DNA from 2 places in the Cobetia sp. 10Alg 146 genome. Region 2 is predicted to be linked to the other one. Evidence: predicted binding sites of a transcription regulator. Region 2 holds the regulator's gene; the other holds the start of a gene.
What was found. The regulator PhoB, encoded in region 2, activates phosphate uptake and scavenging genes when phosphate is short. The targets are predictions, from matches to a motif close to TGTCATANNNNTGTCANA.
Positions count from the first base shown of each region.

Region 1: phbB (acetoacetyl-CoA reductase) is a predicted target of PhoB. The motif match lies at 2,390-2,407, and genes of this name have one in related genera.

Region 1 is NZ_JARWKT010000013.1:20,126-27,632, forward strand. Features, by position in the region: gene QD172_RS16950 (tetratricopeptide repeat protein) at 124-1,089, opposite strand; gene QD172_RS16955 (EVE domain-containing protein) at 1,210-1,689, opposite strand; tRNA gene QD172_RS16960 (tRNA-Met) at 1,848-1,924, opposite strand; tRNA gene QD172_RS16965 (tRNA-Met) at 1,968-2,044, opposite strand; tRNA gene QD172_RS16970 (tRNA-Met) at 2,087-2,163, opposite strand; gene phbB (acetoacetyl-CoA reductase) at 2,533-3,279, shown strand; gene QD172_RS16980 (DUF349 domain-containing protein) at 3,531-6,353, opposite strand; gene minC (septum site-determining protein MinC) at 6,959-7,507, shown strand, end outside.
Region 2 is NZ_JARWKT010000005.1:81,566-89,072, forward strand. Features, by position in the region: gene QD172_RS10395 (chorismate lyase) at 1-507, shown strand, start outside; gene ubiA (4-hydroxybenzoate octaprenyltransferase) at 538-1,419, shown strand; gene phoB (phosphate regulon transcriptional regulator PhoB) at 1,647-2,336, shown strand; gene phoR (phosphate regulon sensor histidine kinase PhoR) at 2,344-3,639, shown strand; gene cysZ (sulfate transporter CysZ) at 3,745-4,473, opposite strand; gene phoU (phosphate signaling complex protein PhoU) at 4,660-5,385, opposite strand; gene pstB (phosphate ABC transporter ATP-binding protein PstB) at 5,642-6,487, opposite strand; gene pstA (phosphate ABC transporter permease PstA) at 6,484-7,507, opposite strand, start outside.

The DNA.
Region 1 (7,507 bases), on a different contig from region 2:
CTTTCCCGTCCTGCTGCACGCACACGCTTCACGACATTCATCCGCTACCTGCGACAAGGGGCCCCGAGGACAACTCACGTCCTCGGGGCCCCTTGTCGTGGGAAGGTGGTTGCCGTCTGCGACTCAGTACATCAGGGCGAACAGCTGGCGGCGGAAGCGCACGGTCAGCTCATGGGTCGCGCCGAGGGCATCGAACACGCGCAGCAGCGTCTTGCGGGCCAGATCATCCCCGTATTGGCGGTCGGTCTTCATCAGGCCGATCAGGGCATCGAGCGCCAGCTCGTAGTGGCCATCGGCAAGATCACGCATGGCGCGCTGGTAGCGGGCCTCGCTGTCATCCCGCTCGATCATGGCCTGGACCTCTTCCGGGCTCGGCGCCTCGGCGATGAAATCGATGCGTGCACGCACACCACGCGCCTTCGGGCCATCGCGGTCTTCCGGCTTGAGGGAGTCCAGCAGCTGGCGGGCCTCTTTGCCGTTGCCTTCGGCGACCAGGACCGAGGCGAGCTGGATGCGGTAGTCCGGTGTCTCGGGGGATTCCTGCGCCAGCTGCTGGTAAATCGCCTTGGCGGTCGCCAGGTCGCCGGTTTCCAGTGCGCTGGCGGCCTGCTCGACGAGGCTGGGGCCGGCACCGGCAGCAGGCATCACCTTGTGCTGCTCGAGGAACTGGCGAATCTCGGCTTCCGGGCGGGCGCCGGTGAAGTTGCCTGCCAGGCCGCCCTGGATGACCAGCTTGACGTCGGGTACCGAGCGCACTCCCAGCTGGGCAGCGATGTCCTGCTGTTCCTCGGCGTTCAGCTTGGCGAGGATGAAGCCACCGGCATATTCACGAGCCAGCATCTCGAGAATCGGCGTCAGGACGCGACAATGCTCGCTCTGGGGAGACCAGCAGTCCAGCAGCACCGGTACCTGCTGTGAGGCCTCGAGGACCTGCTGCAGATTGCTCATGTCGACATCGATGATGTAGGTGTTGGCGTCTTCTGCCTGGCGGGGGGCGCTGGCAGCAGCTCCGCCTACCACGCCTTGTGGTTGGGCGGCGGTGGTGTCATTGCCGGTCAGTGGCTGGCCGGTATTGGGATCGATGATCATGATGCATGCCCCGGAAGTGTCTGCGATTCAAGGCTCGCACGCGAGCCGGCTGGCTTGATGATGCGGGCCGCGGCGGGCGAGTTCAAGATGTGCAGGGTTCATCTGGCGCGGGCGGGGGTCTCAAGGCTTGAGGTCGTCCCCGGCCAGGCGGGCGATGCACTGGATCTCGTCCTCGCTCAATGGCATGACGGAAAGGCGGGCACGGCGGACCAGGTGACTGTCGGCCAGCTCGGGCTTCTCCTTCAGGCGCGCGATGGGAAGTGCACTACGCAGCGAACGCAGATAGCGCAGGCGCGGAGCGACCCAGCGCGGCGTCTTGCCGGCCTCGAGGTCCGCCATCTGGCGAGGGTCGAAGCCCTTGTGCTCGGGGTCGCTGGCTGTCGGGTCCGGCAGGGCGAGCTCGCTGACCACGGCCAGCCCGACCACTGCAGGTACCTTGCAGCTGGAGTGCTGGATGAGCACGACATCCCCGAGCTGCATCTCGCGCAGGAAGTTGCGCGCCTGATAGTTGCGCACGCCATCCCAGAGTGCCGGCGACTCGCGGCGCAGGTCTTCCAGCGAGAAGGCGTCGGGTTCGGTCTTGACCAGCCAGTGGCGCATGCAGGCACTCCTTCGAGACTGACGTGATGAGTGTGAAGGGGATGGGCGTGGAGAATGGGAGGAACGAGGGCCGGGCGCTGGCCTCGTCGATATCCTCGCACAGGAATGTCACGCATACGAAAAAGGCCTGATGCAGGGCATCAGGCCTTTCGAATTCTTGGTAGCGGGGACCGGATTTGAACCGATGACCTTCGGGTTATGAGCCCGACGAGCTACCAGACTGCTCCACCCCGCAACACTGGGTACTGCCTTTGCTCCAACTCTGACGCATCAGAGGTTGGTAGCGGGAACCGGATTTGAACCGATGACCTTCGGGTTATGAGCCCGACGAGCTACCAGACTGCTCCATCCCGCAACATCACGTTGTTTCCCAAGTGCCGAAACTGCTGGCGCTTGCTGGTAGCGGGGACCGGATTTGAACCGATGACCTTCGGGTTATGAGCCCGACGAGCTACCAGACTGCTCCACCCCGCATCAACGTGGGGCGTAGTATAAGGATATACAGTGCTGAGTCAACCGTTATCCCGTAATCAGCCGGAAGACTTTCCTGAGGCGGCCAGGCGATGGGGGGGAGCGAGGGTGATGGAATTGACCTCAATCAATGTGAGAGATCTGCTACATACTTTCCGTGGGAATCCTGTCCATACTGAGAGTGACACGCCTCGCGCAGGGCGGTGACAGTCTTCACCGAGCGCACGGTTGTCGCCATGCTGTCAGAGACGCCTGTCAGTGTTTGTCGTTACCGGAAGATCGCCAGCCAGTCGATGAGCGATCAACGGCGAAATGCCATGCTGTGCTCCCTTGCGGGCACAGGACGTTCCAGGAACAGGGAGAGACAATAACATGACGCAAACAGCACCCGTTGCATGGGTCACCGGTGGCACCGGTGGCATCGGTTCCGCCATCTGTCGTGAGCTGGCGAGCCAGGGGTACCAGGTGATTGCCGGTTACAGGAACAAGGAAAAGGCAGAAGGCTGGTTGCAGGAACAGCGTGCTGCCGGGTTCGAGAACATCGCGCTTTCCGGTATCGAGCTGGACAACTTCGAAGCCTGTCAGGCAGGCGTCAATGAAATTCGCGAGCGCTTCGGGCCGGTGGCCGTGCTCGTCAACTGCGCAGGGATCACGCGTGATACCTCCATGCGCAAGATGAGCTACGAGCAGTGGCGCGAAGTCATCAACTGCAACCTCGATAGCGTCTTCAATACCTGCCGTGCCGTCATCAATGACATGCTGGAGCACAAGTACGGCCGCATCGTGAACATTTCCTCCATCAACGGCCGCAAGGGCCAGTTCGGTCAGGTGAACTACTCGGCCGCCAAGGCGGGCATGCATGGTCTGACCATGGCGCTGGCACAGGAAACCGCGACCAAGGGCATCACCGTCAATACTCTGTCGCCGGGCTATATCGCCACCGACATGATCATGAAGATTCCGGAAGAGATTCGTGAATCCATCCGCGAGACGATTCCGGTCAAGCGTTATGGTCAGCCGGACGAGATCGCTCGCGCGGTGGCATTCCTCGCGGACGAGAAATCCGGTTTCATCACCGGTGCCAATCTGGACATCAATGGTGGCCAGTTCATGGGCTGATGTCCGTTCGTGCTCATGCGCCCCGGCGTCTCGCGACGTACCCGCAGGGTGGCAGAACCCGGCAGGGCGGAAGAGGCCATCAAGCGTACAAGAGGCCGCAGAGCGCACTCACAGGAACCAGGATCTGACAGGAGAGGGGCAAGCGCACTTTTCCTGTCGTGAAAACCACGAAGCCCCCGTCTCGAGGAGAGACGGGGGCTTCGTCGTCGTAGGGTGCCGGTCAGCTGACTGTCTATGCCGACCCGACGCCGTCAGTGGTTGAACAGGGCATCGAAGCGCGGCAACTCGGCCTGCCAGGCTTCCCAGTCCAGCGGACCATTGGCCAGCAGCGCATCCAGCACCTCGTCGAGTTCCTCATCACGCTCAAGGCGCTCGCCCAGTTGCTGATTGATGCGGGCCACCTGAACGGTCAGGCGCCGCGATTCGTCTTCCGCACCCAGCGGCGCCTCGAACAGGATCGCCAGATGGACACGCAGCTCCGCGAGGCGCTCATTGGCGGCGTTGGCGCTGACCGGCTCGGCACGGCGCATCTGGTTGCGCGCGGCATTGGCCTGGCGGCTGGCATCGTCGAACGCCGGTGAGTCGGGGAGTTCGACATCCTCGATATTGCCCTGGCGTGCACTGGCATCGGCGACGGCATGTTGCTCCAGCAGGTCGCGCCACTGCTGCCATTCCTGGCGCAGCTGCTGGGCATGGAGTTCATCCAGGCGCTGTTCGCGACGCTTGAGAATGCCATTCCAGCGTCGACGCATGCCGTCACCGCGCTTGCCACGCGGCAGGGCGCCCAGCGCGTCGGCTTCCTTGAGGGCGTCGTCCAGCTGGGCGGCGTCTTCCAGGGTCGTCGGTTCCCAGCTATCGAGGCGCTCGATCAGGGCCTGCCATTGTTCGAGGCGGACCTGCTCGCGCGTGTCACGCGCTTCACGGTCCTGATCACGTGCGGCGAAGATGCGGTCGCAGGCGGCGCGGAAGGCAGACCACAGGCGTTGCTCCTCGCCCTTGGGGGCACGGCCCAGTTCCCGCCAGCGGGTCTGCAGTGCCTTGGCCTGCTCGGCGCGCGCACGTGCCGGAGCGTCTTCATCGGCCAGCGCTTCGGCGGCGTCCACCAATGCCTGCTTGGCCGCGGCGATCTCGCCGGCGCGCTGGTCGATCAAGCCTTGCAGCGCGGTCAGCGCTTCACCGAAGCGATGCGACAGCTGGCGGCCCGGGCCTGCCGGTACCGGAGTGTGACGGCGCCACTCTTCGCGTGCGCGGTCGCGGATCTGGCGCAGGGCGTCCGGGTCCGCATCGCCCATGGCGTGTCCATTGAGCGATTCCAGCTGCTCACAGAGCGCCTCACGCATGGCAAGGTTGTGCTCGCGTGCCTGCTTGCGCGCTTCGCGGTAATCCTGCAGCTGTTGCTTGATGCTGTCCGAGGCGCTGCGGAAGGACTGGCTGGACTCACGGCTGGCAGCGGCATCGCCCAGGCTGCGCCACTGCTGAATCAGTTGCTGATGCTGGCGGTCGCGCTGCTCATCACTGAGGTCCTCGCGCTCGGCCAATGTGGAGATGGCTTCCAGCAGCTGTTCACGCTTGGGAGCGGCGACGAAGTTCTGCCAGTCACGCAGCTCCGCGACGCGAGCGCCCAATTGACGAAGGCGCGTCTGACGCTCGCTGTCGAGCTGGCCTTCGGTGCGGTCGCGCAGTGAACGATGCAGGCGACTGGCGGGCTTGAGCTTGCCGGCTTCCAGGTAGGTGTCCAGCTGATCCAGTTCGGCGCTGATGGCTTCCAGATCAAGCGTTCTGGGCTTGTCGCTGCTGTCCGTGGCGGGCTCATCGGTCGCGGCGGCCTCGTCGGCACTCTCTTCATCGGTCGTCGCCGGCGGTGCAGCTGCCTCCAGCGCCTGGCGCACGGCATGCAGCGTTCTGGTGAGCGGCAGCTCTGCTGGCCAGGCGATCTCGCGCTCGAGACGTGCCATCTGTTCCAGGTCATTGTCGACCAGCGCCGCGTCCATCTCGCCCTGGCACAGCTGATGGCGATACCAGGCATCGAGCGGGTCCTGCAGCTGTTGCTGCAGGCGCTGATGACGTTCGAGCAGCTCGGCAGGGGCCGAGAACTGGTCGGTCAGCTCGCGCCAGCGTTCGCCTTGCAGACGACGCTGAGCCTGAAGGCTGGCGAAGTCATGATCATTGACGCACTCGCGACTGAGGAGGTCCGCGCGCGCCTGGTGCAGGGCCGTGAGGATCTCTTCCAGGTGGGTGCTCAGGTTGGCGCTCAGGCGTTCATGCTCACGGATGGCCTGTTCACGGGCTTCGTGATCGCTGATGACCTTGTACGCCTGCAGACGCGCTTCCTCGAAACGCTGCTGGACGTCGTGGTCGGCGGCCGGCAGTCGCTCCCACTCGCGCAGCAGTGAGCGATAGCGTGATGGCACGCTGTCTTCCCAGGCCTGACGCGGCAGCTTCTCCATCTGGCGCAGCAGGTTGTCACGGCTGGCATTGAGAGCGTCTGCCTGCTGGGCATCCGCGCGGCGCTGGGCGAGCGTGTCGCGGGCCTGACGCTGGACGTGACGATCGCGTCTGGCGCCGCGCACCAGCTGCTCCAGCCCGTCCTGACTGGTGATGCGAGCGGCGGCGGCATGGCGCACCGCCGCGATGCTGTTGTGGCAGGCCTGATGGATCAGGGCGGCTTCATCGGTGAGACGTTCCAGCGCGACCAGACGCAACTGTTGATTGTCCCCGCGCGCCGCGATGGCGGCCAGCAGCTCATTGTCATCGAGGCGTGCGACCAGCTGTTCGCGATCCAGCAGGGAGGGGGCGTCCTGACCACCGCTCAGCAGCTCGACGAGTCGCTCGCGTACCAGCCCGTCGGCCCGGTCCAGCAGCGGCAGCAGTCGCTCCGGTGTCGCCATGCGTGCCAGAGCGGCATGACGCACCTCAAGCGCAGGGTCCTCGAGAATCAGAGACTCGAGTATCTGGCGCTGATCCGGCGTTTCAGGGTCCAGCTGGGCCGCGGCAGCGGAGCGAATGGTCGGGTTGGCATGCTGCCAGCGAGGGGCGAACAGGCGGCCAGTGAGGCGGGAAAGCAGTCCGGTCATGAGAGAGCGGTTATCCAGGCAAAAAAATAGAGGGGCGCAACAGCGGCCAGTCACTCGGACAGGACCAGGACACTCGGGTCTGTCGGTGAACCGGGGTGACGGCGCATGAATTTCGTCACCCCGCTATCTTATCAGTCACGAGGCCATGTTGTGTGGTCTCACGCGCCCATCGGTGCAGGGAAACCGGGGGAGAGTGTCTGCCGAGCGCCTTCGCGCGGGATGAGTCAGGTCATCACGAGATGACTCTTTCGTGCGTCGTGGCCTCGCGACACCTGACAGTGTGGACTGCTGGCCGTATCATCAGTTGCAGCGCCGTGTCAGCTCACATAGCTTTGTTCAGCAGAGCGATGGTTCATGAAAGGCCATTCCTCGCTCGGGTGATACGTCATCACGAAGCTCGCTTCCTGCAGAAGTCGCACTGCGTCGCGGGGAGATGGGGCGTCTGGCCTCGGCGTTTCACCGCATGAGTCGTCGGGCAGGTATCTGCCTGCCGGGCAGATGGCCTTCTGCTTCGGGATGCCATCCCAGGGATGTCTCGAGCGTCACGAGCTTCTTTCACGAGTGTCGGAGGGTGTCACTTCCCTCACGCAACCCGGAGTCAGGTCATGAGTCTCAGTACGGACAGGGCCTCCCAGGCCTTCACCTTCAAAGGCGGCATGCTGCCGATGACGGTCATGGAACTGGTCAGTGGAGACCCGGAGCAGATCCGTGCCCAACTGGTCAGCAAACTCAGCCAGTCCCCCGCCTTCTTTCAGCACACGCCGGTGGTGTTGAGCGTCGAGAAGCTCGACGAGCCGCACCTGGCGCTGGAGCGTATCTGCGCCGTGTGTCGCGGCCACAAGCTGTTGCCGGTGGCGGTGCGCGGTGGTGGCGACCCGGTGCGCCAGTCTGCCTGGGCATTGGGTCTCGGGTGGTTCCCGCCCCAGGAAAATCGCGGCCGGACGCTGGAGTCCGTGCCGCCGGTCACGACTGTCGAGCCTGAGGCGAAAGCGACTCCCGCCGACGAGCCACAGGCGACTGTCGCGGACGAAAAAGCCGCGGTCGTTGAGGTGCCGGCCCATGCCAGCAAGGTTTACCGTGGTACCGTGCGCTCAGGGCAGCAGGTCAGCGCGCCAGAGGGTGATCTGGTGATCATCGGTGCCGTGAATGCCGGT
Region 2 (7,507 bases):
CTGCAAGGCGTCATGCCGGCCGGCTGGTGGCCATGGCTGTCCTCCAGCGACTCGCTGACCCAGCGTCTCGATCACGCCATGCGCATGCTCGATGGTCAGGGGCTGCGCGTGCGCCTGCTGCTGCAGGACACCGGCCCTGCCCGGCGGGATGAGGCGCGGATGCTGGGTATCGCGCCACGACGCCATGTCTGGCGGCGCGAAGTGGCCCTGTGTCATGGCGATGAGCCCTGGGTGATCGCGCGCTCGCTGGCGGCGCTGGACCTGGCCCATGGCCACCGTCTTTCGACGCTCGGCGAAGGCTCGCTGGGCCATTGGCTGTTCCGCCAGCCTGACCTGACCCGCAGCGCCATCGATGTCAGCCGGGCGCCACTGAGACTTGCCAGCACGCAGCCGCTGGCACGCACCGCCAGCCTGTGGATGCGCCGCTCGATGTTCTCGCACGGTCGCTTCCGGGTACTGGTCCAGGAAGGTTTCACCCCTCGGTTCCAGCACGCTCTGGAACTCTGATTCCCCACTGCCGTTCGATCAGGAGTCCTGATGTCAGCGTCATCCGCTTCCCGCCCGTCCAAACTGGCCGATTACCTCGCCCTGACTCGTCTGGACCGCCCCATCGGCACCTGGCTGCTGATGTGGCCGACCCTCTGGGCCCTGTGGCTGGCGGCCGATGGGCTACCGGACCGCGATACGCTGCTGATCTTCGTGGCTGGCGTCTATCTGATGCGTGCCGCCGGCTGCGTGATCAACGACTACGCGGATCGCCACTGGGACAAGCATGTCGAACGCACCCGGGATCGCCCGCTGACCTCAGGACGCATCACGGAGCGCGAGGCGCTGACCCTGTTCGGTGTGCTGGTCGCGGCCGCCTTCGTGCTGGTGTGCTTCACCAACCTGACCACGGTGCTGCTGTCGATCGTCGCCGTGCTGCTGGCGGCCAGCTATCCGTTCATGAAGCGCTTCCATCATCTGCCGCAGGTGGTGCTGGGTGCCGCCTTCGGCTGGGCGATTCCGATGGCCTTCGCGGCGACGCTTGAGGAGGTGCCGACCTATGGCTGGTGGCTGTTCGCGGCCAACCTGATGTGGACGGTGGCCTACGACACCGCCTATGCGATGGTCGATCGCAATGACGATCTCAAGGTCGGCATCAAGTCCACCGCCGTCCTGTTCGGCCGCGCCGACAAGCTGATGATCGGTCTGCTGCAGCTGGGCATGCTGGCGGTGTTGATCGGCATCGGCCTGCACCTGGCGCTGGGCATCTTCTACTGGCTGGGGCTGGCCGCGGCGGCCGTGACCTTCGTCTGGCAGCAGCGCCTGATTCGCGAGCGGGAGCGTGGCCCCTGCTTCCAGGCATTTCTCAACAACCACTGGTCCGGCCTGCTGATCTTCGCGGGCATCGCGCTGGCGACCTGGCCAGCTGCCTGACCCCTCTTTCCGGCCAACGGGCCCGAGTCCTCATCCGGTCTGCCAGCGACCTTCCTCGTGCGGCGAGGCGTGACATTCACGCCTTGAGAGAGTTGAGGGACTCGCTGGCAAGCCGGGCGGCAAGCTGCCAAGCTGGCGATTGTCATCTCACTGTCATATAAGCAGGTTGTAATCGTCATCGACTTGTCATTCTGGCGCGTGCGCCGACTGCTGCATGGGATCTAGCGATGAGCTCCAAGACCGTACTGATTGTCGACGACGAATCCTCGATACGCGAGATGATCGCCGTCGCCCTGGAAATGGCGGATTACCGCGTGCTGGAGGCCGACAATGCCCAGGACGCCCACGCCATCGTCGTCGATGAAAAGCCCGATCTGCTGTTGCTGGACTGGATGATGCCCGGCACCAGCGGGCTGGAACTGGCGCGCCGCCTCAAGCGTGACGAGACCACCGCGGAGCTGCCGATCATCCTGCTCACCGCCAAGGGCGAGGAAGACAACAAGATCCAGGGGCTCGAGGCCGGGGCGGACGATTACATCACCAAGCCCTTCTCGCCACGCGAGCTGGTGGCACGCCTCAAGGCCGTGCTGCGCCGCACCACGCCCAAGGGCGTCGAGGAGTCGGTGGAAGTCGAGGGTCTGATGCTCGACCCCGCCAGCCACCGCGTGACCGCACACGGCAACTCCCTGGAGGTCGGCCCCACCGAATACCGCCTGCTGCAGTTCTTCATGACCCATCAGGAGCGCGCCTACACCCGCAGCCAGCTGCTGGATCAGGTCTGGGGCGGCAATGTCTATGTCGAGGAGCGCACCGTGGACGTGCACATTCGTCGTCTGCGCAAGGCGCTGGGCGAGGGGCATCAGCACTTGATCCAGACCGTCCGCGGTACCGGTTATCGCTTCAGCGCCCAGGCCTGAGACGCGGATGCGCTACTGGACGAACGAGCTATGGCGGCTGGGCTATCTGGCGGGCGGCTTCGGGCTGGTCGGCGGACTGCTCGGCCTGCTGGGCTGGGGCCTGGCGCTGGGGCTGGCGCTGTACCTGTTCGTCCATCTCAAGCATCTCAAGAGCCTCTACACCTGGCTGATCACCAACCCCCATGAAGAGCCGCCGCCCGGCGATGGCGTCTGGGGGGATCTGCTCGATCGTCTGTATCGCTACCAGAAGGGTCAGCGTCAGGCACAGGAGCGACTGCGCAGCATCCTCAATCGCATCCAGGAATCCTCGGAAGCGATGCGCGATGGCCTGGTGATGCTCGACAACCACGGCGACATGGAGTGGTGGAACAGCGCTGCCGAGCAGTTGATCGGCCTCAAGGCCAGTCACGACCGCGGCCAGCACGTCACCAACTATCTGCGTGACCCCGTGTTCATCGATTACTTCAATCGTCTGGCCTATCGTGAGCCGCTGACCCTGCAATCGCCGCTCTCCGACAACCTGACCCTGCAGATCTCCATCACCCTGTTCGGTGACAACGAGCGCCTGGTGATGGTGCGCGATGTCACCCGTCTCTACCGTCTCGAGGAAATGCGCCGCGATTTCGTGGCCAATGTCTCCCATGAGCTGCGCACGCCGCTGACGGTACTGGCCGGCTACCTCGAGACCTATTCCGACTATGCCGATGACCTGCCCCCGCGCTGGCAGCGTGGCCTGGGACAGATGCAGAGTCAGACCGACCGCATGCAGCACCTCGTCGAGGATCTGCTGACCCTGTCGCGCCTGGAGACCGACGAGCTGTCGGGCGAAGGACGTCGCATCGACATGGCGCAGCTGCTGACGCGTATCCGGGAAGATGCCGAAGGCCTCTCGAAGGAGCGGCATGTCATCACGGTGGAGGTCGAGCCCGGACTGGCCCTGATGGGTGAGGAGCAGGAGCTGAGAAGCGCGATCTCGAATCTGGTTTTCAATGCGGTGCGTTACACGCCGGAAGACTGCCACATCACGCTGCGCTGCCAGAGCACCAGCGAGGGCGTGATGGTCGAGGTGGAGGATGACGGTGACGGCATTGATCCCGTGCATCTACCGCGCCTGACGGAGCGCTTCTATCGCATCGACAAGGGACGCAGCACCGCCACTGGTGGCACCGGGCTGGGGCTGGCCATCGTCAAGCATGTGCTGATCCGCCATCAGGGCCGCCTGGAGATCGACAGCCTGCCCGGCGAGGGCGCACGCTTCCGTTGTCATTTCCCGGTGGAACGCCGCTGCGCGACGACTGCCTGACGGTTGCAGCCCCACTGACACGAACGCCCCGCCGCGCCCTCTGCATGAGGTCACGGCGGGGCGTCGTGGTATCTGCGTTCGTCAACGCTCGCGATAAAGCCTGGCTCAGCGGCGCGGGGCAGGCAGCTGTCGGTAGTGGCTCTGCCACATCAGGACGGCACCCGCCACGGCCCCGGGAATGAACAGCAGGTTGGCCAAGGGCACCAGCGTCAGCACGAACACGGCACCACCGAAGGTCAGTGACGGCCACCAGCGCGCCTTGAGACGCTGCTTCATGTCACCGAAGCTGACCTGATGGTTGTCCATCGGATAGTCCAGATACTGGATCGCCATGCTCCAGGCCGAGAACAGCCCCCACAGCAGCGGTGAGAGCAGATTCAGGCCCGGAATGAAGCCGAGAATGAACAGCGCGATCATGCGGGGAATGAAGTAACCCAGTTTGGCCATCTCGCGCCCCAGCGAGTCGATCCCGATCTTCACCAGGCCACGCTCATCCTCGATCAGGGTGCCATCCAGACGATGCTCGACCTTCTCGGCCAGAATGCCGTAGAACGGCGCCGCGATCAGATTGGTCACCAGGCTGAAGGTGAAGAACACCGCCAGCAACAGACTCAGCACCAGCACCGGCCAGATCAACCAGCTCAGCCATTCCAGCCAGCTGGGTACCTTGAGCATCCAGTAATCGATCCAGCCCTCGAACTGGCTGAACAACAGCCACAGCGTGGCACTGTAGAGCACCAGGTTGATCGCCAGTGGTACGAACACGAAACGGCGTAGCCCGGGGGTATAGACCATGCGGGTCCCGCGGACCAGCGCCGATACGGCATCAATCATGCGACGTCCTCGTCATTTCGTGAAAGGCGGCTGCCCTCGGGCGGCCGGAGCCACACCCTAGCACTACCACCCGTCCCACGCAGCTGTCGGCGCATCGAATGGCAGACGCCCCGCGCTCCGTCGGCGGGACAGAGGCGGGGCGTCATCGGCAGACAGGCGTCAGGCCCCGGGGAAGGGGACTGCACGTCAGGGCTTGTCGAGATCCTGCGGCTGGAGGTCATGGGTGTCGGTGTGACGCACGTCCACGCCCTTGACCAGGAAGATGACGTACTCGGCGAGGTTGTCGGCGTGATCCCCGATACGCTCCAGCGCACGCAGAATCCACATCACGTTGAGCACCGGGGTGATCTGGCGCGCGTCTTCCATCATGAAGGTCATCAGCGAACGCATCGCGCTCTGGTATTCCAGGTCCACCGAGGCGTCCTCACGCAGGACCTTGAGCGCCAGATCCGTGTCGAAGCGGGCGAAGGCGGTCAGCGAGTCACGCACCATGCTGCGCACATGCTGACTGAGGTGACGAACCTCGACCATGCCACGCGGGCTCTGGCCGTTCTCGACCAGCGAGATGGCATTGCGCGCGATCTTGCTGGACTCGTCACCGATGCGCTCCAGATCGGAGGTGGCGCGAATCACGGCCAGCACCAGACGCAGGTCAGAGGCCGCCGGCTGACGGCGCGCCAGCACGCGGGTGCACTCGTCGTCGATCTTCAGCTGCATGTCGTTGACGGCCTTGTCATTGTCACGCACGCGTGTCGCCGTCTCGCTGTCACCCTCCAGCAGGGCCGTGACGGCATCCTGCAGCTGCTTCTCCACCAGACCGCCCATGGCCAGCAGGTGTGTCTTCAGCGCATCCAGCTCGTGATTGAACTGCTGGGATATGTGCTTGCCGTGCGAATCGCTGGTGATATCCATTACCCTCTCCCGGGAAGTCATCCGCCGAGGCAGGCGGTCTCTGACATGTGGCATTGATGTAGAAGCGCTGCAGCAGGGTCTGGCGCAGGCGGCTCCCTCCTAGCATGACGCCTCTTGATTGCAGTTATATTTCACTCGAGCGCCGGGACGCCAATCGAATCTCGCGCCGCGCTGAAATATCCACGACGCGATGGCCCATCCGCCAACGTCCCGCGCGAGACACGTGTCAGCCACCTGCAGTGCCGCTTCGGTGATCTCACCCGAAACGGCCGGTGATGTAGTCCTCGGTCTGGCGACGACGCGGGTTGGTGAACAGCTGATCGGTCGGGGCATATTCCACCAGCTGCCCTTCATGCAGAAAGGCCGTGGCATCCGAGACACGTGCTGCCTGCTGCATGTTGTGGGTGACGATGACCAACGTCAGGCGTGAGCGCAGCGAGCGGATCAGCTCCTCGATCTTGAGCGTCGAGATCGGATCCAGCGCCGAGGCTGGCTCATCCAGCAGCAGGACTTCCGGCTCCACCGCCAGCGTGCGCGCGATCACCAGGCGCTGCTGCTGGCCACCGGAAAGCCCCAGCGCGCTGTCGAACAGCCGGTCCTTCACTTCCTCCCACAGCGCCGCGGCCCGCAGACAGGATTCGACCTTGTCATCCAGATGGCGCTTGTCATTCTCGCCGACCAGCCGCAGCCCGAAGGCCACGTTCTCGTAGACCGACATCGGAAAGGGGTTGGGCGTCTGGAACACCATGCCGACGCGCCGGCGCAGCATGGGGACATCCACGCCCCGGGCATGGATGTCCTCGCCTTCCAGCCAGACCTTGCCGCTCAGGCGTGACTGCTCATCGAGATCGGTCATGCGATTGAAGGTGCGCAGCAGGCTCGACTTGCCACATCCCGAGGGGCCGATGAAAGCCGTCACGCGCTTGCGCGCGATGCGCAGGCTGATGTCGTCAAGCGCACGCCGTCGGTGACGCTCCTTGCCCACCTGCGCCTGATAATCGAGACACAGGTGGCGGGTTTCCAGGCACGTGTCCTGCGGATTGACGACCTCGGGATGCTGCGAGCTCGACTGGACGCTCTCACGTGCAGAGTCACGCTTCATTCGGTGGCTCCTTTGTAACGTTGTGCCAGCATGTGACGCAGGCGAATGGCACTCAGATTGAGGCACAGGATCACGACCACCAGCACCAGCGCGGTCGCGTAGACCAGCGGGCGACTGCTGAAGGCATCGCTGCTCTGGAAGGCCAGATCATAGACCTGATGGCCGAGGTGCATGAACTTGCGATCCAGATGCAGCCACGGGAAGCTGTCATCCAGCGGCAGGTCCGGTGCCAACTTGACCACGCCGACCAGCATCAAGGGCGCGACCTCGCCTGCCGCACGCGCCACCGCCAGAATCAGCCCGGTCATCAAGGCCGGAGATGCCGCGGGAATCACCACGCGCCTGAGGGTCTCGAAGCGCGTGGCACCCAGCGCCAGCGCGCCTTCGCGCAGGCGATGCGGCACCCGCGCCAGCCCCTCCTCCGTGGCCACGATCACCACCGGCAGCGTCAGCAGCGCCAGCGTCAGCGATGCCCACAGCAATCCACCGGTGCCGAAGGTGGGGGTCGGCAGACGCTCGGAAAAGAACAGTTCATCCAGGCCGGCCCCCAGCCCGTAGACGAAGAACCCCAGCCCGAAGACCCCATAGACGATGGAAGGCACGCCGGCGAGATTGCGCAGCGCGATGCGGGTCAGTCGCGTGAGACGCCCCTGATGCGCGACCTCGTGTAGATAGAGGGCCGCCATCACGCCGAAGGGCATCACCAGAATCGCCATCAGCACCACCATCAGCACGGTACCGAAGATGGCGGGCCAGATGCCGCCACTGCCTTCATTGGGCGAGCCGGAGACGAAGTCGCGAAAGCGCTCCAGCGTCAGCAACAGTCGTCCGCCAAAGCCCATGGCATTCGGCTGCCAGACATGGCGGATGTCATTCAGCGCGATGCGCCCCTCATGACCGCCATTGCCCCCGAGCAGCAGCTGGCCGGCGTCCAGGGCTCCCCGGAGGGCCAGCAGTTGCCCCTCACGGGTGATCAGTGCCTCGCGTGTCGTCTCGAGCTCCGCGATCAAGGAGGCATCC